DNA from 4 places in the Tardiphaga sp. 841_E9_N1_2 genome. Region 2 is predicted to be linked to each of the others. Evidence: riboswitches for the same ligand, from Rfam matches in the RefSeq annotation. Region 2 holds a riboswitch; each other region holds the start of a gene.

Region 1 (7,107 bases), 4.5 Mb from region 2:
AGATCAATCGGCACATGTAGCAGCGAACAGGACGGCGCCAGCTCGACGCGATCCCGCCCCAGCAGATCGACCATGGGTTCCAACCCATCGAGCAGACTGGACAGATCGGACCGCCATATATTACGTCCATCGATCACGCCGAGCGAGAGGACCATGTCTTTGGGCGCCTTCGCAGCGACTTCATCGAACTGATCCTGCGCGCGGACCAGATCGAGATGAAGCCCGGCGACAGGGAGCGACAGGGCCAGATCGAGGTTGTCGCCAAGTTCGCCAAAGTACGTGTTCAGCATGATCCTGAGCTGCGGGACCGCTTCCGCAAAAGCAGCGTAAGTCCGCTGCAGCGCCTGCCTTGCGGGCGCGTCGAGATCGAGCACCAGACACGGCTCATCCAGTTGCACCCACTCAGCGCCGCTGTCGGCTAATTCCCCGAGCACCTCGACATAGACGGGCAGCAATCGATCGAGCAGCGTCACCGGGTCGAATGACGCATCCATACTCTTGGCCAGTTTGAGATAGGTCACAGGCCCGACTAGCACAGGTCGTGTCTGATAACCCAGCGATCTCGCCTCCTCGTACTCCTTGATCGGCTTGCGCGATGCGAGACTGAAGGTCTGATCCTGCGCCAGTTCAGGCACCATGAAGTGGTAGTTGGTATCAAACCACTTGGTCATCTCCTGTGCTGGTACGCCTTGCGACGAGTCATGCGCATGAGGGCCGTGCGTACAGGCCTCGTCATGCGCGGCGCCTTGTGATCCACGTGCCATGGCAAAATAGGTCGCGAAGGAAACGTCTCCGCCCTTCCAGCCATAGACTTTGGGAATGGCGCCGACCATGACGCTGGTATCGAGCACCTGATCGTAGAATGAGAAGTCGTTCGACGGCATGACCGTGATCCCGAGCGACTTCTGACGTGCCCAGTTTGCGGCACGCAGCCCGACGCCGACGTCGATCAGCGCATTCTCGTCGATTGCACCGGACCAATAGCTTTCCAGCGCCATCTTGAGCTCACGCCGCGGACCGATCCGTGGCGTGCCCAATGTAGCAACAGGAAGTGAAGTAGCTGATTTTGAAGAAGTAGACTTTGACACAGTAGACATGGCTTAACCCCAATGATTGGGGGCAAAAGGCCAAAGTGACACGTCTGGATTCCACGACGGCAGTCGCGGAATCGCAACCGCACCACCGGGACACCCCGCCCGAGGACGTTTATGTTGTCGAGGCAGGTCTCCTGGCTCGCGGGTCAATGCTGCTGTCCGGCCTTCCCAAAACCTTTGCGGGTCTCAGTGACTTTAATGGACAGCGGCTCACCGCTTACAGTTGCGGGGGCAGCTCCGGCCTTGGCTTAACGCCTCACCGGCTTCCCTCTTAGCTTCGGGCAAACCTTCCCGAAGAACCACGACATGTCCACATATGGGCAACATCGCGCGGCAGTCAACCGAGCTTGCGTGCGCAAGCTGCCCACTCGCAGCAGCGCGTTGAAGATTCCGGAGCTGGAGTGGGCCGCAGCCCCGAGATCAAACGCATCAAGCCCAGCACGAGGCCGGGCTTGCTTAAATGCGAACTACACTTCGTGGATTGCGCTTACGCCCCGTTGAGGAACTGCAGCGGATCGACCGGTGACGAGCCCTTGCGGATCTCGAAGTGAAGCTGCGGCGAAGTAACCTCACCGGACTGGCCGGACTTGCCGATCACCTGACCGCGCTTGATGGTCTCGCCACGCTTCACCATCAGCTCACTCGCATGGGCATATGCGGTGACGTAGCCGTTGGAGTGACGAACGAGGACCAGATTGCCGTAACCCTTCAGCTCGTTGCCGGAATAGGCAACGACGCCATCTTCGGCAGCCTTGATCGGCGTGCCTTCCGGCACGGCGACGTTGATGCCGTCGTTGGACTTGCCATTGGTCTTGGCGCCGTAGCCTGTGACCACGCGGCCGCGCACCGGCCAACGGAACGTCGGCAAAGCGCCGGTTGCGTCAGCGGCTTTAGTCGGCGATTCCGGCGCGATTTCTTCAGGCGTCGTCGTGGCACTTGCCAGACGGGCCTTCTGTGCGGGCTCGGCAGAAGCAACACGGGCCACGGCAGCGGACGTGACCGCGCCAGCCGGAGCAGCCGTCACGGCTGCGACGGGCGCAGCGAGCGGCGCTGCTGCAGGAGCTGCATTGGCCGTACGCGCGCCGGGTACCGTGATCTTGGAGCCAAGCTTCAATTGGGCAGTCGGCGCCAGACCATTGGCGCGCGCGAGTTCGGCGACCGGCACGTTGTTCCGGCGCGAGATGCTCATCAGCGTATCGCCGCGATTGACGAAATGCGTGGTGGACGCGCCGACGGCAGGTTTGCTCGGAGCAGCAGCAACGGCCGGAGTTGCCGCGGCGCCCTGACGCGGAATGATCAGCGACTGACCGGGCGACAGCGCGCGCGGCCCCTTGTAGCCATTGGCCTGCAGGATCGCGGCCGACGAGACGTTGTAGCGCTTCGCCAGACCATCGAGCGTATCGCTGGTGCCGACGATGATCGAGGTGCCGCCATCACGGGCAAGGCCGTTGGTCGCTGCAACCGAGCGCGGCGCCGTGGAGCCGGTGGTTTCGATCGGCGTACGTGCGGGCGGCGGCGTATACATACCGTTGCCGCCCCCGCTGACGGGAGCAGCTGATGCAACCGGACGGGCTGTCGGATAGGACTGCGGCGCCGAGATCGGCGGCGGCAAAGGCTGGGATTGATACTGCGGCTGCGGATTATAGGCCGGACGCTGATATTGTGGCAGTTCCTGGCGCTCGACCGGCGCGCGCGGTGCGCGCTGCGGTACCGAGCCGGTGGTTTCACCTTGCCAGCCAAAGCCACGGGACTGACCTGAGTCAAAATTTGGATTCTGAGATAGCCGTGTCTGCATGTCGGCGCTGCAGCCGGCAAAACCGATAGACATCAGCGCCAGCACCGCGACCTGCGGAGCGCGGCGCGAGTAAAGCAACTCGACAACGCTGGACATTGGTTACTCACTCATACGCAACAAACAACTGAATTGAGTAAACACCGTCTCCGTTACCAAGCCTTTAACCTTGCGACCAACACGTGACAGCCGTTCACGAACTTTTTTCAGAGTTCGCGCGCGATGCCCGGAAGTGCTGGCACAAAACGCACGTCCACGAGGTCCTTTCGCTCCAATCCATCCCCGGTTTTGCGGATCCGGACCAGGGTCTGGACGCCATTGTGAGGACCAACCGGCGCAAGCAGAATACCCCCCTCCTCAAGCCGATCGGTCAGCGCCACTGGCACCTCCTCCACGGCGGCGGTCACGACGATCCGGTCAAACGATCCCAAATTGGCAGCCGGATTGAGGCCATCGCCGAGCATGACCTCGATATTGTGGAGGCCGAGTGCCTCCAACCGGGTCCGGGCGGCATCGGCCAGCGTGCGATAACGCTCAATGCTGAGCACGTCCCGGACGAGCTTCGACAGGATCGCGGCCTGGTAGCCCGATCCCGTGCCGACCTCGAGCACACGGTGACCAGCATTCAATTGCAGCTGTTCGGTCATATAGGCCACCACGAAGGGCTGGCTGATGGTCTGACCGCAGGCAATGGCCAAGGCCGTATCCCGCCAGGCGTGGGCGCGATCGTTCGGCTCGACGAAGCGATCACGCGGAATATCCTCCATTGCGCGCAGCACCAGCCGATCGCTGATCCCACGGCGCCGCAGACCAAGCTGAAACGTCATCTGTTCGGGCGGCTGTCCGACGGTAATCATGGAAATGCCTCACGCAGCACAGGTTAGAAACACTCTCGATCTAGCAAAGATAGATTGATGTATTTCTGCGATCGGAACCGAGATAGCCTAACGACAACTTTTATTGTTCCGCACGCGGAACCAGCAACATACCAGCCTGTTATGGGCGGGGCGCTGAAATCCTGATCTTGCTCTATCTGGTACCGAACACGCGACTGCGTCTTTGGGTCACGAAAATGGCAATGCGTCGAGATTGCGTTCAACCCGGGAATTTGCGATTTTGTTCAGAGGATTGGGGCAAGGAAACCGGCCATGACTGCAACGAACCCGCCGGGCGGCTCCGTCTTCCTGGTCGAAGACGAGGTCATGATCCGCATGATGGTCGCCGATATGCTCGAGGAACTCGGCTACAGCGTGGCCGCCGAAGCCGGTGACATCAACGAAGCGATCAAACTGGCTGGGTCTGCCAAGTTCGACATTGCGATCCTCGACGTCAACGTCAACGGCAAGGTGATTTCGCCGGTCGCGGAAGTGATCGCATCGCGCAACCGCCCGTTCATCTTCGCGACTGGCTACGGCGCGCAAGGCCTGCCGGAAGAATTTCGTGACCGCCCGACGCTGCAGAAGCCGTTCCAGATGGAAACGCTGGCGCAGGTGCTGTCAACGACGCTCAAGGGCGTCGCGGTCTAGGCGAGCCCACTCGCCTATTTCGAACTCTCAGCCAAGCGCCTTGGTCAGCGCTTCGGAGAATACATCATCCGTGCGATCGAGACGCAGCGGCGTGACCGAGACATAGCGCGCAGCAAGGGCTGCGAGATCGGTGCCCTCCAGCGGGGCTTCCGCGGCGACGATGCGCTCGAAACCGATCCAGAAATACGGATTGTTGCGGCCATCGCGCCGCTCATCGACGCGCAGAAAGCCCTGATTGCGCTTGCCCTGCCGGGTGACGACGACACCTTTCACCTCGTCGGCCGCGCAGGCCGGGAAGTTGACGTTGATGACGGTGTTCTTCGGCACGCTCGCTTTGATGACCTTGCGCAGCACGTCAGGTCCGAATTTCAGCGCGGTCTCCCATTGCGGATTGTGACGCGTTTCCATCGAGAATTCCTGGCTTAACGCCACCGACGGAATGCCGAGAATGGTGCCCTCGAGCGCGCCGGCGATAGTACCGGAATAGACCACGTCCTCGGCGACGTTGCGGCCCTTGTTGACGCCGGACAATACGAGATCCGGCTGCTTGTCCTTCAGGATATGACGCGCGCCCATGATGACACAGTCGGTCGGCGTGCCACGCACGGCATAGTGCCGGGGGCCGACTTCGCGCAGCCGCAACGGATCGTTCAGCGACAATGAATGCGACACACCGGACTGATCGAGTTCGGGCGCCACCACCCAGACGTCATCCGACAATTCCTTGGCGATCTGCTCGATGATCTTCAGGCCAGGGGCGTGAATGCCGTCGTCATTGGTGCAGAGAATGCGCATTCGTGAGGTGCCTTTTCGATCGGGAGGGCCGCTGGCCGGCATCGATTCTTGCCAGCATGTGCCCGCTTTTGCCACCCCCATTTTGGGCGCCGCTTGTGCGCTGCCGAGGCTGTCTCGAAGGCGATTTTTCCCGTGAGCCGGAACATTTCGGCGTCGTCGGGATTTTTAACTTAGGTAGGTGAGTGCCAGTTGCGTCTGAAGCATGCGCGCTCGACCCGGATGGCCTTGGTCGCAGCGCCCCACAGGGCGACGGAGATGGCGAAACAGCTCGAACGGGTGTTGATCATCGGATTGGTGGCGATCGTGGTTGTCGCCCTGACGGGGTGGCTGCTGCTTCCCAGATTGGCCGAGACCAAGCCCGATCTCACCCTCAATACGGCGGTGATGGCTACAATACCTGACGAGCTGAGTGAGGAGGACTTTGCCAAACCCACGTCTTCACAACTCGTCAGCGTCCCCGACGCCGCGGAGCTCAACCGTCTCAGCCTTTCCCGCCAATCGTTTCGCCGCGGCGGCCTCGGTTCCAGGGCGCTGATGACGTTTACCGTGCGCAACGCCAACGACTATCCGGTCAAGGACCTCGAAATCGCCTGTGCCTTCCGCAGCCGGGATGGACGCTATGTGACGGAGCGTCGCCGCGTCATCGCGGAGACCGTCAGCACGAAAAGCCGCAAGGCGTTTCCGATGACGCATATGGGCTTTGTCAACATAAAAGCCGAAAAAGCCAAATGCGCGCTGGTCACAGCCAGCCGCGCGTGAGCGGCTGGCGCGCGACGACGCCTAGCCGGCCTGGACGACTTTAAGCCCGCCCATATAAGGCTGCAGCACATCCGGCACGGCAATCGAGCCATCTTCCTGCTGATAGTTTTCCATCACGGCGATCAGCGCGCGACCGACGGCGGTGCCCGAACCATTCAGAGTGTGCACGAAGCGCGGTTTGCCATCCGGCCCGCGCGAGCGCGCATCCATGCGACGCGCCTGGAAATCGCCGCAGACCGAACAGGACGAAATCTCGCGGTAAGCACCGCCGTCGCCCTGGCCCGGCATCCAGACCTCGATGTCGTAGGTCTTCTGCGCAGCAAAACCCATGTCGCCAGTACACAGCGTCATCACGCGGTAATGCAGGCCAAGCCGGCGCAGCACTTCCTCGGCGCAGGACAGCATGCGCTCATGCTCGTTCTTGCTTTCCTCAGGCGTGGTGATCGAAACCAATTCGACCTTGGTGAACTGGTGCTGGCGGATCATGCCACGCGTATCGCGGCCGGCAGCACCAGCCTCGGCGCGGAAGCACGGCGTCAGCGCCGTCATACGCAGCGGCAGCTCTTTTTCTTCAAGGATGGATTCACGAACGAGATTCGTCAGCGGGACTTCGGCGGTCGGGATCAGCCAGTAACCCTGCCCTTCACTACCGATCGCACCGGCGGCGAATTGATCATCGCGAAACTTCGGAAGCTGCGCAGTGCCAAACATCGCATCGTCGCGAACCAAGAGCGGTGGGTTCACTTCCGTGTAGCCATGCTCATTCGTATGCAGATCGAGCATGAACTGCCCGATGGCACGCTCCAGCCGTGCAAGCCCTTTCTTAAGCACGACGAAGCGTGCGCCCGAGAGTTTGGCCGCGGCCTCGAAATCCATGAAGCCCAAGGCTTCGCCGATATCGTAATGAGCTTTCGGCGTGAACGCGTAGTTGCGCCTGGCGCCGAAGTGATGACGCTCGACATTGCCGTGTTCGTCGACACCCTCAGGCACGTCGTCGAGCGGCAGGTTCGGGATTTCGGCAAGCGCGACCTTGAGCTTATCCTCGGCGTTCTTCACCGCGGCTTCCATCGCCGGCATCGTTGTCTTGAGTTCGGTGACCTCGGCCATTAGCGCATTGGCGCGCACCTCGTCCTTGGTCTTC
Region 2 (7,107 bases):
GCCGTCGGCTTCGACGCGCTGCATGAACAGGTCCGGCACCCAGTTGGCCGTGTTCATGTCGTGGGTGCGGCGGCGGTCGTCGCCGGTGTTCTTGCGGAGATCGAGGAATTCTTCGATGTCGATGTGCCAGGTTTCCAAGTAAGCGCAGACCGCGCCCTTGCGCTTGCCGCCCTGATTGACGGCGATGGCCGTATCATTGGCAACCTTGAGGAACGGCACCACGCCCTGGCTCTCGCCATTGGTGCCCTTGATATGGGCGCCCAAGCCACGCACGCGGGTCCAGTCATTGCCGAGACCACCGGAATATTTCGCCAGCAGCGCATTGTCCTTCACCGACTTGAAGATGCCATCGAGATCGTCGGCCACGGTGGTGAGGAAGCAGGACGACAGTTGTGGGCGCAGCGTGCCGGAATTGAACAAAGTCGGCGTCGAGGCCATGAAGTCGAACGACGACAGCAGATTGTAGAATTCGATGGCGCGGGCTTCGCGGTCGATCTCGCGCAGCGCGAGGCCCATGGCAACGCGCATGAAGAAGGCCTGGGGCAGTTCGATGCGATTGCCCTGCACATGCAGGAAGTAGCGGTCATAGAGCGTCTGCAATCCCAGGAACTGGAACTGAAGGTCCCCTTCCGGCTTCAGCGCGGCAGCGATTCGCTTCAGGTCGAAGCGCGCGAGTTCGGGATCGAGCAGCTCGGCTGCAATGCCGGTCTTGATATAGGCGCCGAAATATTCGGCGTAGCGCGTGGTCATGTCGGCCTGCGACGCGTGGGTCGGCGAGCCCCCGACAAAGGACAGGACTTCGGTGCGCAGTTTGTCGAGCAGCAGGCGGGCGCTGACGAAGGTGTAATTCGGCTCCTGCTCCACCAGCGTGCGCGCGGCCATGATGCCGGCCAGCGCCAATTCGTCCAGCGTGATGCCGTCATAGAGATTGCGGCGGGTTTCCTCGAGCACCGGAGCCGCATCGACGCCGTCGAGACCGGTGCAGGCCTCGTTGACGATCAGCGCGAGACGCGCCGAATCGAGCTGCGCGCGTGTGCCGTTGGCGAGGGTGACGTGCAGCACCGGTGCGGTGGAAACCAGCGCGGGCTTGGCTGCCAGTTCCTCGGCGCGGGTGCGCGCGCGCTCCTCGCGATACAGCACATAGGCGCGGGCCACCTTGTGGTGCTCGCTGCGCATCAGCGCCAGCTCGACCTGATCCTGGACGTCCTCGATATGGAAGGTGCGGCCTTCACCGACGCGGCGCGTCAGCGCAGCCACGACGTCGCCGGTCAGCTGTTCTACCGCCTCATGCACGCGGCGCGACGCCGCTGCCGTGTGGCCCTCGACCGCGAGGAAAGCCTTGGTCATGGCCACGGAAATCTTGCTGCCGTCGAAGGGAGATACGGTGCCGTTGCGCCGGATGATCTGCATCGAGGGTTCGCGCGCAGGCGCAGCGAGCGTTTCCGGCGACAGTTGAATCAGCGGCGCATGAGCCGCATCGCGTCCGTTGGACAAAACAGAAGATGAAGTAGGCATCGGCAAGACCCCGTGTGATGCATCAAGCAATGGGGGCTGGGGCCGAAAGGACGCTGCAAAATACACGGCGGAAATCCGCCAGCATTGCCTGCAAGCGACCGCTGGGACACCCCGCCCATGGACGTTCTGGTGTCGCGGCAGGTCTCCTGGCTCGCAGGTCAATGTCTGTTTCAGCCTTCCCGATGCTTGCGCATCAGTGACTTCAATCGAAACAGACTCACTGCTTACAGTTGCGGGGGCAGCGCCGGAATATGACGCAAAACAGCGTCTTTACCGGCTTCCCTCTTAGCCACCAAGTCTTGCGACCAGGCGGACCGTGACATCTACATTTGGTGTGACCCGCGGTGAAGTGTCAAGCGAGCATTGGCGCCGAACGCAACAAATTCGGTAGGGCTGTTGGTTCAGTGGACAACCGCTTGCGTGGCTGAAACCGCGGGATCGTTGGCGGTTTCTGCACGATGCGATTCGTTGTCCGAAAGGACCGTGAGGCGCAGAAGAGCCACATCAATCGATGGAGGATGCCATGCGGAACCTGGCAACGAGCACTGAGAGAACCGAGTTCAACGCTTTCGTGGGGCACGCAGGCGCGGTCACGGCGTTCGAGACGACGGAGCAGATCGCCCGCCTTCGCCTCGACGACATGCTCAACGACGCGTTGATGGACAGCTTTCCTGCGAGCGATCCGATTTCTTCGTTGCAACTCGCCTGAGCGGATCAGACCGCGCGAAAGCTGGCCCGATACTGGCTGGGCGTCAGGCCAAGCCGCCGCACGAAGACCTGACGCATATGTTCGGCGGTGGTGAAACCGGATTCATAAGCCACCACCTTCAGCGGCAGATCGCTGCCTTCGAGGCGGTTGCGTGCCGTGTCGATCCGGGCGCCCTCCACAAAATCTGCCGGCGTCATTTTGGTCTCGAGCTTGAACACCCGCGCGAAGGTGCGCGCGCTCATGCCCGCCACATCGGCCAATTCATCCACGCTGTGTGCGTCACGCAGATGCGCCATCACATGGGCATGGACTCGCGCGATCGGCGAGTCCGGCTCGGCCGGCGGTACCAGATACGGACTGAATTGCGACTGGCCACCCTGGCGCTGCGCCACCACGACCAGACGCTTGGCCACAGCCAACGCAACGTCCGCACCATGATCTTCCTGGACCAGCGCGAGACCCAGATCGATGCCTGCGGTGACGCCGGCTGACGTCACCAGCGCACCGTCACGACTGTAGATGCGATCGAACTCCACATGCGCTTTGGGAAAACGCAGCGCCAATAGCGGCGCGTTCTGCCAGTGCGTCGTCACCGTCTTGTCGTCAAGCAAGCCTGCATGGCCGAGCGCGAATGCCCCGGTGCAGACCGAGCCATAACGCTCCGCATGGAGCGCCGCATTGGCCAGCCACTCTGTAAGCTGCGGATCCGCCTCTGCCGTCGGCAGCCCAGGCCCGCCGGCCACCAGAACCAGATCCCAGGGTTTGTTCGCATCACTGAACGCCAGATCGGCAGATATCCGCAGGCCGTTCGATGCACGCAGCGGCGCGCAGTCTGCAGCGACAAGTGTAATGTCGTAGCCGTCGCCCGGTGCAACGAAGCCATTGGCCTCCATGAACACATCAAGCGGACCGGCTACGTCCAGCGACTGGACGCCCGGAAAGATCGCAAGAGCAACGGTCTTCATGGTGATGCTTCATTCCGACGGCGAGGACAGGCCCAAGTCATTCTGAATAGATAGTCGTCTTGCGGCAGGAAATCACGGGCGAATGGCAGCTTTGCAGGGCGCGGCGCGATTGCGAGGACACCGCCCGCCGGCGACAACGGATGCATCACAACACCCCCGCAAGGAGCATCTCATGAGCAAGACCATTGCCGGCATCAAAGTCCCCGACAGCGCCCTCGCCCGCCAGGTCGATCAGCTGGTGCGCGATACCGAAAGCGATCTTCTGTATCATCATTCCAATCGGGTTTTCCTGTTCGGCGCGCTCGCCGGGCAACGCAAGGGTCTCAAGGTCGATTCCGAATTGCTCTATGTTGGCGCGATGTTTCACGACATGGGCCTGCAGGCGCCCTATGCGAGCAAGGATGAACGTTTCGAAGTCGATGGCGCAAATGCTGCCGCGGACTTTCTGCGCAGCCACAGTATCGATGAGCGCGACATCGACGATGTCTGGGACGCCATCGCGCTTCACACGACACCGGGCATTCCCAAGCACAAACGGCCTGTCGTCGCGCTGGTGACCGCAGGCGTCGAGATGGACGTCCTGGGTCTGGACTACGATGCCTTCACCGAACATCAGCGCCAAGAAGTATGCACGTGCCATCCGCGCGGCCATGACTTCAAGAACGGGATCATCGATGCGTTCGCTGCAGGGACGATCCACAAGCCGGAGACCACCTTCGGCAACGTCAAGGCCGACGTGCTCGACCTCCGCGACCCCACCTACAAGCGCGCGAATTTCTGCAGCATCATCCTGAACTCGGCGTGGAGCGAATAGACTCCCGGACGCGCATGGCGATCAACGCTGCCACCAGCAGCGTTGCGCCAAAACCCGTGGGGGCGCCGAGGAACGGATAGGCGATCAGGAGCACAGCAGCAAGGCCGAGGACCGGCAGTTCGTGGCTGCGAAAGCCTTCGGCGAGACCGATACGGGCGATGAAGCCGATGGCAATCGCAAGCACCATCACGTCGTACAGGAAAAGGTAGGGCGTCGTGAGCAAGGCGCCGACTGCCAGCGCAGCGGCTTTCAGTTCATAGCGCGCGCTGCTGCGCCACAACGGCACCAGCACCGCTACGACGGCACCAATCATGATCCACTGGAACGTCCAGGCCAGCGGCTCGCTGCCGTCGAAATAGCGCACCAGTGCGAAGACGCTCTGCATCTTGCCCCATGGCGCGCGGCCTTCGGTGAGGAAGGCCTGCGAGAACATCGGCATCCAGTGAATGAAGGCCTGCCAGCTCTCGGTGCCAAAAGCGAGCCACGACACCGCGGCCAGCAGCACGGTTGTGATGCCCGCGCTGACGAAGGCCTTCCATTGTGACGCTGCGATCAGCATCAGCGGAAACAGGAAACCATATTGCGGCTTGTAGCTGAGCAGGCCCAGACAGATCCCCGACAGGATCGGCCGCGTCGGCAGCAGCACCAGCATGCCGCCGATCAGCGCCGCTGTCAGAAATCCATTCTGCCCGACAAGGCCGTTGGTCATCACCACCGGAAAAGCCGCAGCCAGTAAAAGGCCGAAGGGACGACCGACGATCGCACGCATCGCCGCCAGATACGGCACGAAGCTGACGGCAGCCCAGCCAGCAAAGGCCACGGCATAAGGCAGCTTTGCGAGCAGTGCCGCGATGAACAGGAACGGTGGCGGATAATGCCAGGCGAAATTGCCGGAATAGCTCTGACCGAGAACCGCTATCTGGACCTTTTTCTGGATGTCCCAGTCATAGGCCCAGGCCGGATGACCATCGAGCACCAATCTCCCGGCAGACCACACATTGACGAAGTCGGTGGGCGAGCCGAGGCCGTCTTCATAGATCCAGCCGCGACCGTAGAAGGTCGGAAAGAAGGCGAGATGCAGCATCGTCAGGATCGTGCAGACGATCAGCAGCGCCGGCGGAACAGGCCCACGCTCAGGTATCGAAGTCATGATGAGCGGCGCTGGCATAGGGTCCCCAATGCGCATCAAGGGCGCCGGGCGACAGTGCCGAGGGAAGTTTGAGGAAGGTTTAAGTGGGACGTGGTCCCCAGATCGGGCCTCGCTCCATTTGAGCTACAGATAACAAAAAACGCGGCCTTTCGGCCGCGTTTTGCATATTTGCGTGTGAACGACTTTACGCCTGCGGCTGCGGCTCCAGGCCACCGTCCGGACGCGGGCGCGGCTTGCCAGCGGGCGGCACAGCCGAGGTGCGCGGGCCCGACGGCTCCAGCACCGACTCGCGGTTCGGCTTCTTGCCATTCAGCAAATCCGTGATCTCGTCGCCCGAGAGGGTTTCGAATTCGAGCAAGCCCTTGGCCAGCGTTTCGAGGTCATCGCGCTTCTCGGTGAGGATCTTGGTCGCTTCGTCATAGCCTTCGGCGACCAGACGCTTCACTTCGGAGTCGATCTTCTGCGCCGTGGATTCCGAGACCGCCTGGGTGCGGTTCATCTGCATGCCAAGGAAGACTTCGTCGTTGTTCTCGCCATACGACACCGTACCGAGTTCTTCCGACAGGCCCCAGCGCGTCACCATCATGCGAGCCAGCCGCGTGGCCTGCTCGATATCCGAGGACGCACCCGAGGTGACCTTGTTGCGGCCGAAGATCAATTCTTCAGCAACGCGGCCACCCATCATGATGGCGAGGCGCGAGGTCATCTGCTCCAGGGACATCGACATCTTGTCGCGTTCCGGCAGCTGCATGACCATGCCGAGCGCACGGCCGCGCGGAATGATAGTCGCCTTGTGGATCGGGTCGGTGGCGACGACGTTGAGGCCGACGATGGCGTGGCCGCCCTCGTGATAGGCCGTCAGCATCTTCTCTTCCTCGGACATCACCAGCGACTTGCGCTCGGCGCCCATCATCACCTTATCCTTGGCCTCTTCGAACTCGCTCTGCGTCACCATGCGCTTGTTACGGCGCGCGGCAGTCAGTGCGGCCTCGTTGACAAGATTCATCAGGTCCGCGCCGGAGAAACCGGGCGTGCCGCGGGCAATGGTCTTGAGGTTGATATCCGGCGCCAGCGGCACCTTGCGGACATGGACCTTGAGGATCTGCTCGCGACCGACGACGTCCGGATTCGGTACCACGACCTGACGGTCGAAACGGCCGGGACGCAGCAGCGCGGGATCCAGCACGTCCGGACGGTTGGTGGCGGCGATCAGGATCACGCCTTCATTGGCCTCGAAGCCGTCCATCTCGACCAGCAACTGGTTGAGGGTCTGTTCGCGCTCGTCATTGCCGCCGCCGAGACCGGCGCCACGATGACGACCGACGGCGTCGATTTCGTCGATGAAGATGATGCAGGGCGCATTCTTCTTGGCCTGCTCGAACATGTCACGCACACGGGATGCGCCGACGCCGACGAACATTTCGACGAAGTCCGAACCCGAAATGGTGAAGAACGGCACATTGGCTTCGCCCGCGACCGCACGCGCGATCAGTGTCTTACCGGTGCCGGGAGGGCCAACCAGCAGCACGCCGCGCGGGATACGTCCGCCGAGGCGCTGATACTTGCCGGGGTCGCGCAGGAATTCGACGATTTCCTGCAGGTCCTGCTTGGCCTCATCGACACCGGCGACGTCCTCGAAGGTGACGCGGCCATGCGCTTCCGTCAGCATCTTGGCGCGCGACTTGCCGAAGCCCATCGCCTTGCCGGCGCCGCCCTGCATCTGGCGCGACAGGAAGATCCACACGCCGATCAGCGCGATGAACGGCAGCCATGAGACGAGCAGCGACACGAACCACGGCACGTTGTCGCCCGGAGCCTTCGCGGTGATCGAGACCTTGGCGTCATACAGACGCTTGATCAGGGTCGGGTCGCTCGGGGCATAGGTCTGGAAGCTGGAGCCGTTGGTGAAGGTGCCGTGAATCTCGGGACCCTGGATTACGACATCGCGGACGTG
Region 3 (7,107 bases), 930 kb from region 2:
CGCTCCGTACGGTTGGTATCGAGTGCGATCTCGCCGGAGCGCGAGGAGACGTAGAGTTTGGTGCCGGCGTCGTCGCCGAGTGTAATCAGATACAATGGCCGCAGCGGATCGTAGCGCGCGGTGACACTCCATTGATCGCGATCGACGGTCTCTTCGAGCTGAGGCAACTTGCTGGCGGGATGATGCCGTGCGACTGCAAGTGCCTGAAGTTCGTTGATCTCGGTGATGGTACGGCCATCGACGGCGGAGATGGTTTGCCGTTTGCCGTCCCAGCCAGCCAACCGATACACGGGCTCGTCGGCAACCATGTTCAATCGCAATTCGCGCGGATAGCGCGTGGCACCGGCAGCCTTCATCGCCTCGTCGGGAGAGAGCGCCACCTTCTCCCAGACGATATCGGGCAATGCCGCCAGCCGCTCTTTATCGGAGAGGCCGGGAAACGCGACATACATCATCACCACGCCGGAGATGAACCACATCGCGAAGAAGAGACATGTGACGATGCCGACCCAGCGGTGGCCGATATACAGCCACCGCCGGAGAGTGCGTGTCAGCTTGCGTGACAAGCTCAGAACTTCACGTTGACGGCGAGTTGAGCGGTGCGTGGCATGCCGAGCATCCACTGATTGTCGCTGTAGCTCGACGTCGCGTAGATCTTGTCGAACAGGTTGTAAACGCGCAGCGACACCGTGGTGTTGACGTCCGGCTTCCATTGCAGGCCGGCATTCACAACTGTGTAGCTCGGCATTTCCAGCGTATTCGCGTTGTCTGCATAGGTCTTGCCGACAATCTGCACGCCGGCATTGGCCGACCAGTTTGGCGCAAAGCCCCATGTTGCCCAGATATTGGAGACGTTCTGCGGGACATTGATCGGGACGTTGCCGGCAAAATTCACGCCGCTGGCCTGCAGGAAGTCGTCATACTTTGCGCGCAGGAGCGCGGTGTTGGCATCGATGCGCCAGCCGTATTCGAGCACGAGACCGATCGAGGCCTCGACACCGCGCGACGACTGCTGGCCGACCTGCTGAACCGCTCCGCCGCTACCCGGAACCGCTGCGAGCAGATTGTTCTTCACGATCTCATAGGCAGCGAGCGTCCACTCGCCGCGGCCGCCCCAGAACGACTGCTTGACGCCGATCTCGGCCTGTTTGCCGGTCGCGAGGTCAAACTTCGCATTGGCGTTACTCGCCGAGATCAAGCCGCCGATGGTATCGACCGCCGTCGAATACTGGCCATAGAAAGCAAGGTTCTGAATCGGCGTATAGACGACGCCGGCGCGCCACGAGGTCGCCGAATAGTCCCGGGTGTAGCTGTTGGCGGGGGTGCGATAGTCGGTTCGTTCGACGGTCGGTTGGTCCTGGCGGACGCCGGCGATTAGCGACAGCTGCTCAGTCACAGCCAATCGATTCTCTGCGAAGAACGCGTATTGATTGGCGACGCTCTTGAAGCCCGGAACAGTTGGGTCGGGGCTACTGAACAGGCCGGGATCGAAATTATACGGATTGACCGATGAGGACCCGCTAAACGGCGAATTGTTGGTATGCTTGAAGTCGATGCGGTTAACGTCGAAGCCCGCCACGAAGGTGTTGACCATGCCGAACAGATGGCCCTCGAAGGTGGCGTCCATGCGGTCGCCGATCTGCTGCTGCTGGTGGAAGATCTCGAGATAATCGCCGCGATCGATCAGGCCGGTGCCGGAATTGAAGCCGTAGATCTCGACCTCCTTCCAGTGGCGCTTCGCATACATGTAATAGAGCGTGTTGCGCAGGGTGATGCCGTCGGCCACCTGCCACTCGGTCTTCACCTGGCTCCAACTGTCCTGATAGCGGATGTTGCTGTCGCTGACATTGTAGTTCTTGAAGCGGATCGCCTCATTGAGCTGGCCGTTAATCAGCGGCGTGCCGAAATATTTTGATGGATGGCGGTCGCCATAGTCGGTGGAGAGCGTCCAGGTGATGTCCTCGGTCTGCTTGATCTGCACGGCGGCGTGCAGCGCGATGTTCGAGGTGTTGTCGCGATCGACCCAACCATCGGACGCGTTGCCGGTGACGGCGATACGATAGGCGACGTCCTTGCTGACCGGGCCGCCGCTATCGAGAGCGATGCGGCGCGTCATGTTGCTGTCCAGAGAGATTTCGGCCTGGTTGCGTGGCACCCAGAGCGGCAGTTTCGAAATCACGTTGATAGCGCCGCCGATGGCGCCTTCGCCATACATGACGGAGGCGGGGCCGCGCAGCACTTCGATCTTCTCGGCGGTCCAGGTGTCGAAGGGGAAGTTCACCGTGCCGGAGCCGACATAGAGGCGCGTGCCGTCATAGAGCGACGTGACAGAGCCGCTGCCGGCGAAGCCGCGGGTGCTGAAAGCGATGCCGCCATTGCCGGGTTCACCGATGGCCGTAAAGCCGGTGGCATTCTGCGTGACGGCATCGACCACGTTCTGCTGGCCGCGCTCGGCCATGGTTTCCGCCGAGATCACCTCGACGCTGGCCGGCGTCTGCAGGCGCGTCAGGCCGAGGCGGCTCCCCGTCGATGTCGTGCCGGTGAGGTTGAGCGTCGGCGCTGCGAAGACGGGGCCTGTCGGCGTGGCGACCGGCGCGCCGGTATTGGCGGCGACATTGCGCTGCTGCCGCGGGCGCGTAGCGCGCGATGCATTGCCGTTCGTGGCGCGGCGTGCGCGCTGAGGCGTCGCTGACGGCTGAACGACAACAGGATCGAGCGTCTGGCTCGACTGTGAGGTTTGCGACCAGCTTTCGCTCGGACACAACAAGCAGGAGAGAGCAACAGAATAAAGAAAGGGAGTATGTCGCTTCAATGCGACGGGAGAAACGGAGGTCATGAACAGGACTCGCGGTTACGTGGCACGTCACCGCAAACCAAGTCGCCCCGCCGCTTTCAAACAGGCAGTGTGACTTCCACCAGGACACCCCGCCCAATGTGCTCGCGTGTGACCACGACTGGCGGCAGGTCTCCTGGCTCGCGGGTCAATGCCTGTCGCCGCCTTCCCAGGTGAACACCCAGTGGCTCTTGGCGCGGGCTCGCCGCTTACAGTTGCGGGGGCAGCCGCGGAATCGGGGGATCCCCCTCACCGCATTCCCTTTTGATCCCCGAAGGGAACCGTCACGTTCACGTTAAGGTGAAATTTCCAAATGTGTCAATCAAGCTGCCAGTCATTCGCAGCTTGCTTTGGCGGGTGTTGATATTGCGCATCACCTGTCATCGCAGCGTCAAGCGATCTGCCTAGAGCCACTGGTGCCAGAGCCAGGATCAGGAGTTCGCCATGGCACTACGTTTATCCCGTCGTCGCTTCCTCGCGCACTCAGCCGCAGCAGGCGCCAGCTTCCTGGCGATGCCTTACCTCAGCCGCGCGGCGGATCGTCCGGTCGTGTCGCATGGCGTGCAGTCCGGCGATGTCGGGACGAGCAGCGGCATGATCTGGTCGCGCGCGGATCGGCCGGCGCAGATGATGGTGGAAGTCGCCACGACTGAATCCTTCAGCAATGCGCGCATGTTGCCGGCTATCACGGCGCTGCCCGAGAGCGATTTCACGGCGAAGCTGCTGCTCGATAATCTGCCGGCCGGGCAGGACATCTTCTACCGCGTCAAATTCCGCGATCTGTCGCATACCGACATCGTCGGCGAGCCGGTCATCGGTCGCTTCCGCACCGCGCCAGCGGATCGCCGCGATGTGTCCTTTGTTTGGGGCGGCGATGTCGCCGGGCAGGGTTGGGGCATCAATGCCGAGGACGGCGGCATGGTCACCTTCGCCACCATGCGCAAGCACAATCCGGATTTCCTGATCCATTCCGGCGACACGATTTACGCCGATGGGCCGATCCTGCCCGAAGCAAAATTGCCGGATGGCACGATCTGGAAAAACACCATCACGGTGCCGGAAAAGGCGAAGGTCGCCGAGACGCTCGATGAATTCCGTGCCGCGCACAAATACAATCTACTCGACGACAATGTCCGCGCATTCAATGCGCAGGTGCCGATCTTCGGCCAGTGGGACGATCATGAAGTCACCAACAACTGGTCGCTCTCGAAGCAGTTGCCGTCGTCTTACAAGGAGCGCGACATCACGCTGCTGGCGGCGCGCGGTGCGCGTGCCTTTCACGAGATGTATCCGATCTCGGTCAATCCGAACGAGCCTGGCCGCGTCTATCGCACGCTCAATTACGGCCCGCATCTCGATGTCTTCATGCTGGACGAGCGCAGCTATCGCGGGCCCAACGGCCCGAACCTGCAGGAGAGCTATGGTCCCGATGCGTATTTCATCGGCCCGGAGCAGATGGCCTGGCTGAAGCGCGCATTGATGGCCTCGAAGGCGACCTGGAAGGTCATCGCCTCGGATATGCCGATCGGCCTCGTCGTCTATGACAACGCTGCCGACAAAACCGGGTCTGAGGCCATTGCGCAGGGCGACGGGCCAGTGCGGGGCCGCGAGCTGGAAATTGCCGATATCCTGCGCTTCATCAAATCGGCCGGTATCCGCAACACGGTCTGGCTGACCGCCGACGTGCATTACACGGCGGCGCATTACTACAATCCGAAGAAGGCCCAGTTTCAGGATTTCGAGCCGTTCTGGGAGTTCGTCTCCGGGCCGTTCCACGCCGGAACCTTCGGCCCGGCGGCGCTCGACAATACCTTCGGTCCCGAGGTCCGTTTCGTGAAGGCGCCGGGGCCCGATAAGCAGAATTTGCCCCCGTCGGCCGGCATGCAGTTCTTCGGTCACGTCAAAATCGACGGCCAAAGCGGCCAAATGACCGTTACCCTGCGGGATCGGGCCGATATGGCCCTTTGGGCCACGGTTCTGGACCCGAAATTGGGCTAACCATTTGGCAGATTCGCATTGTTTTTCGGCGATTTCCCCCTATATTGCGCCGCAACGCGTCCGAGTACCCGGCCCCTTCTGGCCGGGTTTGCTTTTGGAGGGATTGCCCCAGCGCGTTTTCAGACGAGGCAGTTATCGAACGCGCTCGAGCGCAAGGCATAAGCCTTTTGTTGTCGAGCATGTCTTGTTGAACCCGCTCAAGGGCACCCAGACCGTAACCAGAAGAAGACCTATGAACCTTCGCAACATTGCTATCATCGCCCACGTTGACCACGGCAAAACCACTCTCGTGGACAAGCTGCTGCAGCAGTCGGGCACGTATCGCGACAATCAGCGCGTCCAGGAACGCGCGATGGATTCGAACGACATCGAAAAAGAGCGCGGCATCACCATTCTCGCCAAGTGCACCTCGGTGCTGTGGGATGAAGTCCAGATCAACATCGTCGACACCCCGGGCCACGCTGACTTCGGCGGCGAAGTCGAACGCATCCTGTCGATGGTCGATGGCGTGATTGTGCTCGTCGACGCCGCTGAAGGCCCGATGCCGCAGACCAAGTTCGTGGTCGGCAAGGCGCTGAAGCTCGGCCTCAAGCCGATCGTCGCGATCAACAAGGTCGACCGTCAGGACGCCCGCATCACCGAAGTCGTCAACGAAGTGTTCGACCTGTTCGCAGCGCTCGACGCCACCGACGACCAGCTCGATTTCCCGATTCTGTACGGATCGGGCCGCAACGGCTGGATGGCCGACAGCCCGGACGCGTCGCATGATGTCGGCATGAAGCCGCTGTTCGATCTCGTCATCAAGCATGTCGCGCCGCCGGTGGTTGAAGAAGGTGCGTTCCGCATGCTCGGAACCATCCTGGAAGCCAACCCCTATCTCGGTCGCATCATCACCGGTCGCATCTCGGCTGGTTCGGTGAAGCCGAACCAGGCCGTCAAGGTGCTGTCGCGTGACGGCAAGGTCGTCGAAACCGGCCGTATCACCAAGATCCTGGCCTTCCGCGGCCTTGAGCGCCAGCCGGTGGAACTCGCCGAAGCCGGCGACATCGTTGCCATCGCCGGCCTGCCGAAGGGCACTGTCGCCGATACCTTCTGCGATCCGTCGGTTGAAATTCCAATCCAGGCGCAGCCGATCGATCCGCCGACCGTGTCGATGTCTTTCATCGTCAACAACTCGCCGCTCGCCGGCACCGAAGGCGACAAGGTCACCAGCCGCCTGATCCGCGACCGCCTGCTGCGCGAAGCCGAAGGCAATGTCGCGCTCAAGGTCGTCGAATCCGCCGACCGTGACGCGATGGAAGTGTCGGGCCGCGGCGAATTGCAGCTCGCGATCCTGATCGAGAACATGCGCCGCGAAGGCTTCGAACTGTCGGTGTCGCGTCCACGCGTGGTTCTCACCAAGGACGAGAACGGCAACACGCTGGAGCCGGTCGAAGAAGTCGTCATCGACGTGGATGAGGAATTCTCCGGCGTGGTCGTTCAGAAGATGAGCGAACGCAAGGCCGAGATGATCGAGATGCGTCCGTCGGGCGGCAACCGCCTGCGTCTGGTGTTCTACGCGCCGACCCGCGGCCTGATCGGCTATCAGGGCGAACTCATGACCGATACCAAGGGTACCGCGATCATGAACCGCCTGTTCCACGACTACCTGCCCTACAAGGGCGAGATCGCCGGCCGCCGTAATGGCGTGCTGATCTCCAACGACCAGGGTGAAGCGGTGGCCTATGCCATGTTCAAGCTGGAAGATCGCGGCCCGATGATGATCGAGCCCGGCTGGAAGGTCTACAAGGGCATGATCATCGGCGAGCACACCCGCGAGAACGATCTCGAACTCAACGTTCTCAAGGGCAAGCAGCTCTCCAACATCCGCACCACGTCGAAGGACGAAGCGGTGCGTTTGACGCCGCCGATCCGCATGACCCTTGAAAAGGCGCTGGCCTATATCGAGAGCGACGAGCTGGTCGAGATCACCCCGAAGTCAATCCGCCTGCGCAAGAAGCATCTCGATGCCAACGACCGCAAGCGCGCCGAAAAGACCAAGGAAGTGATCGCGTAAGCGAGAGTATTCTTTGACTGGTTACGAAATGCCCGGCGAAAGCCGGGCATTTTTTGTTTGGGTGATGCCTTCACTCCGCCCCTCATGGTGAGGAGGCGCGTAGCGCCGTCTCGAACCATGAGTTGGTGTCGCGCCGATGCTTGTGGCCATCCTTCGAGACGCCACTGCTCGGCTCCTCAGGATGAGGGCGGAGTCAATTTGCCGGCGCTCCCACCTGCTT
Region 4 (7,107 bases), 2.9 Mb from region 2:
GATCGCTATCCGCCGCTGACAGCACGACGATATCGGCGGTGTCCTGCCCGAGATCGCGGGCGACGTCGCCGTCATCAATACTGCCGGAGGTGTCGAGCTTCAGATGCATGCGGGTGAACCTGCGTTACCCGGCGAGTGCCTTTCGCACGGCGTCGCCGTCGAATCCCTTGAGGCCGATGACTACGAGGTGCTCGGCCTGCGCCACATCCGGCCGGGCGAAGGCGAGATCGACGCGGGCGCCGACGGCCTGCACGACGATCGGAGCGGATTTATCGGCGATGCGGGCATGGCCTTTCACGCGCAGCACGCCGTCGAGGCCAAGCGCGTCGCTGATGCGCGCACGCATCGCGTCGATGCTGGCCGCAGCGGCGGGTTTGACGACGATGCTGTCGAAATCGTCATGGTCGTGTTCTTCTTCCTCGCCGTGATGACCGACGCGGGCAGCCATGTCATCCTCGGCCGCGGCGTTAAGGCCGATCAGCACCGACGGCGCGAGATCGCCCTTGGAGCGCACGATGCTCACACCCGGACGCAGCACGGCCTTGAGCTTGGCTTCGATCTCGGCGAGCTTTTCCGGGGTGACGAGATCGCTCTTCGAGAGAACCACAAGGTCGGCGCAAGCGAGCTGGTCCTCGAACACTTCCTCGATCGGATCGTCGTGCCCGATACCCTCGTCCCTGGCGCGTTGCTCGGCAACGGCATCCTCATCGAGTGTGACGCGGCCCTCGGACAGCGCCAGCGCATCGACAATGGTGACGACGCCATCGACGGTGGCGCGGGTCTTCACCGCCGGCCAGGCAAAGGCCTTCAACAGCGGCTGCGGCAGCGCGAGGCCGGAGGTCTCGATGACGATGGCGTCGAGCGGGCGTTCACGGGACAGCAGCTTATCCATGGTCGGCACGAAATCGTCAGCGACCGTGCAGCAGATGCAGCCATTGGTGAGTTCTACGATATCGCCGGGCGCACAGGCCTTTGCCGCGCATTCCTCGACCAGACCGCCATCGAAACCGGCATCGCCGAACTCATTGACGATCACGGCGATGCGGCGGCCATCGGCCTGGGTCAGCAGCGAGCGCAGCAGCGTGGTCTTGCCGGCGCCGAGAAATCCGGTGAGGACGGTGACGGGAACGCGGGACATTCAATTCTCCTGGGAACGCTTGAGCCAGAGCGGAAGCCCGGCGGCAACGAAAGCAACATTCGGCACGGCGGCCGCGATGATCTGGTTGAGGCGGCCCTGCGCATCGCGAAACGCGCGGCCGAGCGGTGTCTCCGGCACGAGGCCGAGGCCAACTTCGTTGGACACGAACACGATCGGATAGCGCGAGACATCGAGGAAGCGCACGAGGCGCTTCGCTTCAATCTCTGGATCGCGCTCGGCCAACATCAGGTTCGACAGCCACAGTGTCAGGCAATCCACCAGCACGACGCGCCCGACCGTCGCCTCGCGCGTCAGCGCATCGACCAGCGCCAGCGGCTCTTCCACGGTGATCCAGCCTTCGCCGCGCTGCTTGCGATGCTGCGCGATGCGGGCATGCATCTCGTCGTCACCGGCCGTTGCAGTCGCAAGATAGACTTTGGTCAGGCCGATGCCATCGACCAGCTTTTCGGCGAAGGACGACTTGCCCGAGCGCGCACCACCCAGCACCAACGTGGTAGAGGTCGCGGTCATTTCGGCGCACGCCCATCTTCAGGCGACCAACGCATCGGCGGCACACGCGCGACCATGCCCTTGCGCAGCACCTCGGCGCGCTCGCGCCATGGCACCAGGCCGTAGTCGGCCTTCTGATAGGACTCCACGAAAGACACCAGCGCCGCGCTGCCGCTATCGGTCTGCAGATCGCCGAACAGGAACGTGTAGCCATCAGGGCTCGTCACCGCGACGGTTGCTGGCCGCTTGCAGACGCTGAGACACTGCACCGGACGCACCATCACGGCGGCATCGCCATCGCCGAGCGCGGCCTTCACCGCATCGAACATGTCCGGCCCGACGATCGTGCCAGTTTCGGCGGCCTTGCAGCTGATGCACACGCTCACGACAACGGGACCAGCCGGCACGGGGCGCGGCGGTTCGACCGAAATTTGTTCGCCAGAGATATCGGCGCTGTCGTGATCCATCACATGCTCAGTTCATGCCCTCGCGGGCCTACGAGCTTTGTTGGATCGCGCCGACAGCATGGCCGTCGGTTCGCTCCCGTCCGGTGCACCCCGCCCCGACGACGCCTCCAAAGCACAGTTCGTGATGGCAGGTCTCCTGGCTTGCGAGTCACAGCCTGTTGCCGCCTTCCCAAGAATTCTGAAGAATTCCCAGTGGCACCGGCGCGGGCTCGTCGCTTACAGTTGCGGGGGCAGCGCCGGCCTCAAACCGGCTTCCCTATTCACCTTCCACGCGGAAGGACCATCGTAAAAGACGCTATCTGCCAGGTGCGCCGGGGTCAACCGCGCCGACGGACTGTCGCCCGGACCTGTTGACCTTGCAGGTCGTCTTGCGTCAGTTAGGCCGCGAAAAGGAACCCTATGTCCGCCTATTCCCAGCCCTTGTGGCAGCCGCCCGCCATTGCGCCTGTTGACCCGCAGATCGCGGCAGGAATCCGCGCCGCCATCGACGGCAAGGCCAAGCCGCTGGGATCGCTCGGACGAATCGAGGAGCTGGCATTGCAACTCGGCATGATCCGGCATCCAGGCGAACCGCGCGGTGACAATGCCGTGCTGCTGGTCTTCGCCGGAGATCACGGACTCGTAGCCGAAGGCGTGTCGCAATATCCGTCGGCGGTCACGGTCGCGATGGTGATGACCTATCTGGCCGGCCGCGCCACGGCCAATGCTTTCGCCGCGGCCAATGACATCGGTGTGCGCGTGATCGACATCGGCGTCGCTGCGGAACTGCCCGTCCATCCGAAGCTGATCGACGCCAAGGTTCGCATGGGCACAGCCAACGCTGCGCGCGAACCCGCGATGACGGCAGAGCAAGCGGCGGATGCGCTGACGCGCGGCTTCAGAATCGCCGTCGGTGAGATCAAGGCCGGCGCAGACATCATCGCGCTCGGCGAGATGGGAATTGGCAACACGGCCTCCTCGGCACTGGTGGTTCATCGACTCGCACCGGCACCCCTGGATGATTGTATCGGCGTTGGCGCCGGGCAGGATGATGCCGGCATGGCGCGCAAGCGCGCGGCGATCACGAAGGCGGCAGCGCGCAGCGACGCAACTGCGCCACTGGATGTGCTGGCCCAATTCGGCGGATTGGAAATCGCAGGCATGGCCGGAGCGATCCTCGGCGCAGCTTCGCAACGGCGGCCGGTGATCATCGACGGCTTCATCTCCAGCGCCGCGGCACTGCTCGCCGTTCGTCTGTGCCCGGCTGCACGCGGCTACTGCGTCTTCGCACATCGTTCGGCTGAACGCGGCCACGACATGGTGCTCAATGCGCTCGATGCCCAGCCGCTACTCGATCTCGGCTTGCGGCTCGGTGAAGGCACCGGCGCGCTGCTTGCGGTGCCGCTGGTCCGTGCTGCCGCGCGCATGCTGACCGACGTTGCGAGCCTCGACGACGTGCTGGCCGGAAAGATCTAGATGAGGCTGGATCCGCATCTTTTGAATGCGATCCGTTTCCTGACGGTGCTGCCGGTACCGGCAACTGGCGACGCGCAGGATGCTGACTGGCTTGCGCGTGCAATGAAGTATTTTCCGATGGTCGGCGCCGGCATCGGTGCTGCATCCGCAATCGTGTTTCTCGTTGCCGGCGAATTCTGGTCACCGCTGATTTCCGCCCTGCTGGCAATCACGGCAAGCATCGCTCTGACCAGCGCGCTGCATGAAGACGGCCTTGCCGATACGGCCGACAGTTTCGGCGGAGGCTGGACCGTCGAGAAGCGCCTCGCGATCATGAAGGACAGCCGCATCGGCACTTACGGGGCGCTGGCACTCGGCCTCGGCGTGGCGCTGCGCATCGCGGCGCTCGCCATATTGCCGCTGTGGGCAGGTGCGGCAGCGCTGATCGCCGTCCACGCCGCAGCGCGCGCCATGCCGGCCTTCGTGATGAACCGCCTGCCCTATAGCGGCGATACCAGTGCGATGAAGGTCACTTACGCCGAGGCGCCCGTGCGATTTAAGGAATCGTTGTTTGCACTTGGTGTGGTTGTGCTTGCAGCAATCCCGCTTGCGCTCGTCTCGGTCGCATCGCTTTTTGCGGGTCTTCTGCTCGGCGCAGCGCTCGCCGCACTGCTCGCACTCTGGTCGCGTCGCCTGATCGGTGGTTACACCGGCGACGTGCTCGGTGCCGTCGAGCAACTCTTCGAGATCGGATTTCTTCTCGGCGTTGCGGTCCTGATCAGATAGGCCAGTTCAACGGCAATCGATAAGGCTCACCTTCAAAAGCGTCCGCACCGCGGCCGATGCGTGCGATGGCTTCGACCATGCGGCCGTCGCGACCAAGCTGTTCGTCGGCCAATTGCACCATCAATTTGTTCGGCGTCACATAAGGCGAACGTTTGCGTAGTTCATCTGCAATCGCCGTCTCATAGCCAGGATTGCGATCGCAGGCGATGGCGTAAGCGGCGGCGCTGGAACGGCTGATACCGGCCCAGCAGTGAATGAGCATCGGGCGGTCAGCGATGCTGCCGCGGCCGAATTGAAGAATGGCATCCACGACGTCGGCATCGGGCGCGATCAGGTCCGGCGTTGCTTCGACGATATCGTGAAAGGTCAGCTCCACATGCCGCTCACGCGCCAACCCGCTCCAGTCGCGCTCGCTCGCGGCGGGCGACAGAAGGGTCAGCAGATCGAAGGACGGCAGTGAGTTTGCCACAGCAGCAAGGCCTCCGAGCGAGCTCACATAGATCATTCGAACACCCTGCTCGCTGTTGTCATGTTCTTCCTCTCACCCACGGCGAATGGACCTTCTTCAACCTCATGCCGCTGCGATGTCGCTGACGCAAGGTCGGTTTCTTAATACCACCCCCGACCTTTTCGCACCTGCACCATCGCAAACAGAAGAAAATACACCAATCAGAACAATTGGTTACTCGCTCGAACTTTAGACAACCGAGGCAGGCCAATCTTAAAGAAGTTGCGATAGGTATCTAACTTACCAGTGCAGAGTCCAGGACGGTACGATGCTGAACTACTTCGAAATGGCGGCATCACAAATCGGAACGATCTTCCGCGTGCCGCGCGAAAACCCCGAACTGGTGGAAGCGAAACTCGCTGCCTTCACCCGTCAGGTGCCGATGATGTATGCGCTGGTGGTCGTCAACACGACGGCACTTGCGATCACCTTTTATGGTACTGCGCCACATCTGCTTACCGTCTATCTCCCTGCTGCATTCGATGCAATCTGTGTGATCCGGATACTGAGCTGGCTGAGAGCGCGGAACACCACGCTGTCACTCAATCAGGCCGTCGAGAAGCTCACCGGCTCGATCATCTTTGCAGGCATTCTCGGCGTCGCGTTCACTGCCTGGAGCCTCAGCCTGTTTCCCTATGGCGACGCCTATAGCAAAAGCCACGTTGCGTTCTTTATGGCCGTCACATCGATCGGCTGCGGTTTCTGCCTCATGCATCTGCGCGCGGCAGCGCTGATCGTAATGGCGCTGGTTGTCGTGCCTTTCGCGTTCTTTTTCGGCTCCAGCGACAATGTCGTCTTCGTCTCCATCGCCTTCAACTTCGTCGTGGTTATCGGGGCCGTTCTCTTCATGCTGCTCGGCAATTACTCCGACTTCGAGAAGCGGGTGAATTCGGAGAAGGCGCTGCGTATCAAGCAGGCTGAACTGCAGGTGCTGAGCGACAAGAATTTCCGGAATTCGAATATCGACAGCCTCACCGGTCTCCCCAATCGCCGGAACTTCTTTGCCGAGCTCGAGCGCGGCATTGTCAACACTGAGCACAGTAGCGGCGGCCTGCTGCTCGGTATCCTGGATCTTGACGGCTTCAAGCCGATCAACGACATCCATGGGCACCACACGGGTGATCGCTTGCTGGTCGAAGTCGCAGACAGACTGCGTGCACATCTCGCCCCTCACGTGTTTCTGGGCAGACTGGGCGGCGACGAATTCGTCATGTTCAGCGACCAATTGCTCGACCCGGACGCGATTGTTGAGGCGGAAGAGAGCATCGAGAACCTGTTCGACATCCCGTTCGAGATTGATAACATTACAGTTAGCATCAGCTGCTCGATCGGATATGCGGAATTTCCGGACACAGCCAGGACCGCGCAGGATTTGTTCGAGCGCGCCGATTACGCGCTGTTCTTTGCCAAGCAGCACAAGCGTGGCAAGGCCGTTCGGTTTTCTGCAGAACACGAAGCCGATATCCGCGAGGCCTCCTCTGTGAGTCGGGCCCTGGCCAGTGCCGACCTCGAACGGGAATTGTGGATCGCCTACCAGCCGATCATCGACGCAGAAACACAACAGCCCGCGAGCTTCGAAGCCCTGGCACGCTGGAAGAGCCCGGAGCTCGGCAATGTTCCACCGATGAGCTTCATTGTCGCCGCCGAGCGCTCAGGCATGATCGGCCAGTTGACCCCGTTGCTGCTGCGCAAGGCCCTTGAAGGTGCAGCGACATGGCCGGAGCATGTCCGGATTTCGTTCAACCTCTCTGCGGTCGACGTCGCCTCTCCCCTGTCGATCCTCAAGATCATTGCTGTTGTCCAGCAAAGCAAAGTGAAGGCCAGCCGTATCGACTTCGAGATTACCGAGACGGCCGTGATGGGGAATCTCGCACAGGCGACCGAAGCGCTGAATGCCCTGAAGGCCCTGGGCGCCCGCATCTCGCTGGACGATTTCGGCACCGGCTATTCGAGCCTAAGCTGCATCCGCGAATTGCCGCTGGACAAGGTCAAGATCGATCGCAGCTTCATCAGCAAGATCGAGACGGATTCTGCTGCGCGCCTGATCCTGCGCACCATGCTCGGACTGTGCAACGGCCTCGGTCACGACTGCATCGTCGAAGGCGTCGAGAGCGACGAACAGGTCGACTTCCTGCGCAAGGAGAACTGCCGTTTCATGCAGGGCTACTTCTTCGCCAAGCCCATGGGCATCGAGCAGGTCGGCGATTATCTGGCCTCCGTTCAACACGGCGTGCTGGCCGAACGCACCGCCAGCTAGTCGTTCT

The links. Region 2 has a riboswitch for cobalamin ahead of AB8A50_RS26775 (ribonucleoside-diphosphate reductase subunit alpha). Riboswitches for the same ligand answer to the same signal wherever they lie in the genome.
Region 1: another riboswitch for cobalamin. It lies ahead of metE (5-methyltetrahydropteroyltriglutamate--homocysteine S-methyltransferase); the one in region 2 lies ahead of AB8A50_RS26775 (ribonucleoside-diphosphate reductase subunit alpha).
Region 3: another riboswitch for cobalamin. It lies ahead of AB8A50_RS22410 (TonB-dependent receptor); the one in region 2 lies ahead of AB8A50_RS26775 (ribonucleoside-diphosphate reductase subunit alpha).
Region 4: another riboswitch for cobalamin. It lies ahead of AB8A50_RS13080 (DUF1636 family protein); the one in region 2 lies ahead of AB8A50_RS26775 (ribonucleoside-diphosphate reductase subunit alpha).

The regions. Positions count from the first base shown of each region.
Region 1 is NZ_JBPWQC010000001.1:1,103,731-1,110,837, reverse strand. It holds gene metE (5-methyltetrahydropteroyltriglutamate--homocysteine S-methyltransferase) at 1-1,097, opposite strand, end outside; cobalamin riboswitch at 1,202-1,413, opposite strand; gene AB8A50_RS05215 (peptidoglycan DD-metalloendopeptidase family protein) at 1,582-2,985, opposite strand; gene AB8A50_RS05210 (protein-L-isoaspartate(D-aspartate) O-methyltransferase) at 3,093-3,743, opposite strand; gene AB8A50_RS05205 (response regulator) at 4,035-4,412, shown strand; gene surE (5'/3'-nucleotidase SurE) at 4,440-5,207, opposite strand; gene AB8A50_RS05195 (hypothetical protein) at 5,463-5,966, shown strand; gene serS (serine--tRNA ligase) at 5,988-7,107, opposite strand, start outside.
Region 2 is NZ_JBPWQC010000001.1:5,583,688-5,590,794, reverse strand. It holds gene AB8A50_RS26775 (ribonucleoside-diphosphate reductase subunit alpha) at 1-1,515, opposite strand, end outside; cobalamin riboswitch at 1,635-1,849, opposite strand; gene AB8A50_RS26770 (hypothetical protein) at 2,039-2,224, shown strand; gene AB8A50_RS26765 (GlxA family transcriptional regulator) at 2,230-3,195, opposite strand; gene AB8A50_RS26760 (HD domain-containing protein) at 3,362-4,003, shown strand; gene AB8A50_RS26755 (glycosyltransferase family 87 protein) at 3,975-5,171, opposite strand; gene ftsH (ATP-dependent zinc metalloprotease FtsH) at 5,338-7,107, opposite strand, start outside.
Region 3 is NZ_JBPWQC010000001.1:4,654,563-4,661,669, forward strand. It holds gene AB8A50_RS22405 (PepSY domain-containing protein) at 1-566, opposite strand, end outside; gene AB8A50_RS22410 (TonB-dependent receptor) at 569-2,836, opposite strand; cobalamin riboswitch at 2,943-3,134, opposite strand; gene AB8A50_RS22415 (alkaline phosphatase D family protein) at 3,278-4,831, shown strand; gene typA (translational GTPase TypA) at 5,064-6,887, shown strand; gene maiA (maleylacetoacetate isomerase) at 7,081-7,107, opposite strand, start outside.
Region 4 is NZ_JBPWQC010000001.1:2,703,797-2,710,903, forward strand. It holds gene cobN (cobaltochelatase subunit CobN) at 1-109, opposite strand, end outside; gene cobW (cobalamin biosynthesis protein CobW) at 125-1,138, opposite strand; gene cobU (bifunctional adenosylcobinamide kinase/adenosylcobinamide-phosphate guanylyltransferase) at 1,139-1,669, opposite strand; gene AB8A50_RS13080 (DUF1636 family protein) at 1,666-2,115, opposite strand; cobalamin riboswitch at 2,225-2,415, opposite strand; gene cobT (nicotinate-nucleotide--dimethylbenzimidazole phosphoribosyltransferase) at 2,515-3,570, shown strand; gene cobS (adenosylcobinamide-GDP ribazoletransferase) at 3,571-4,335, shown strand; gene AB8A50_RS13095 (tyrosine phosphatase family protein) at 4,328-4,840, opposite strand; gene AB8A50_RS13100 (putative bifunctional diguanylate cyclase/phosphodiesterase) at 5,112-7,100, shown strand; gene AB8A50_RS13105 (Zn-dependent hydrolase) at 7,097-7,107, opposite strand, start outside.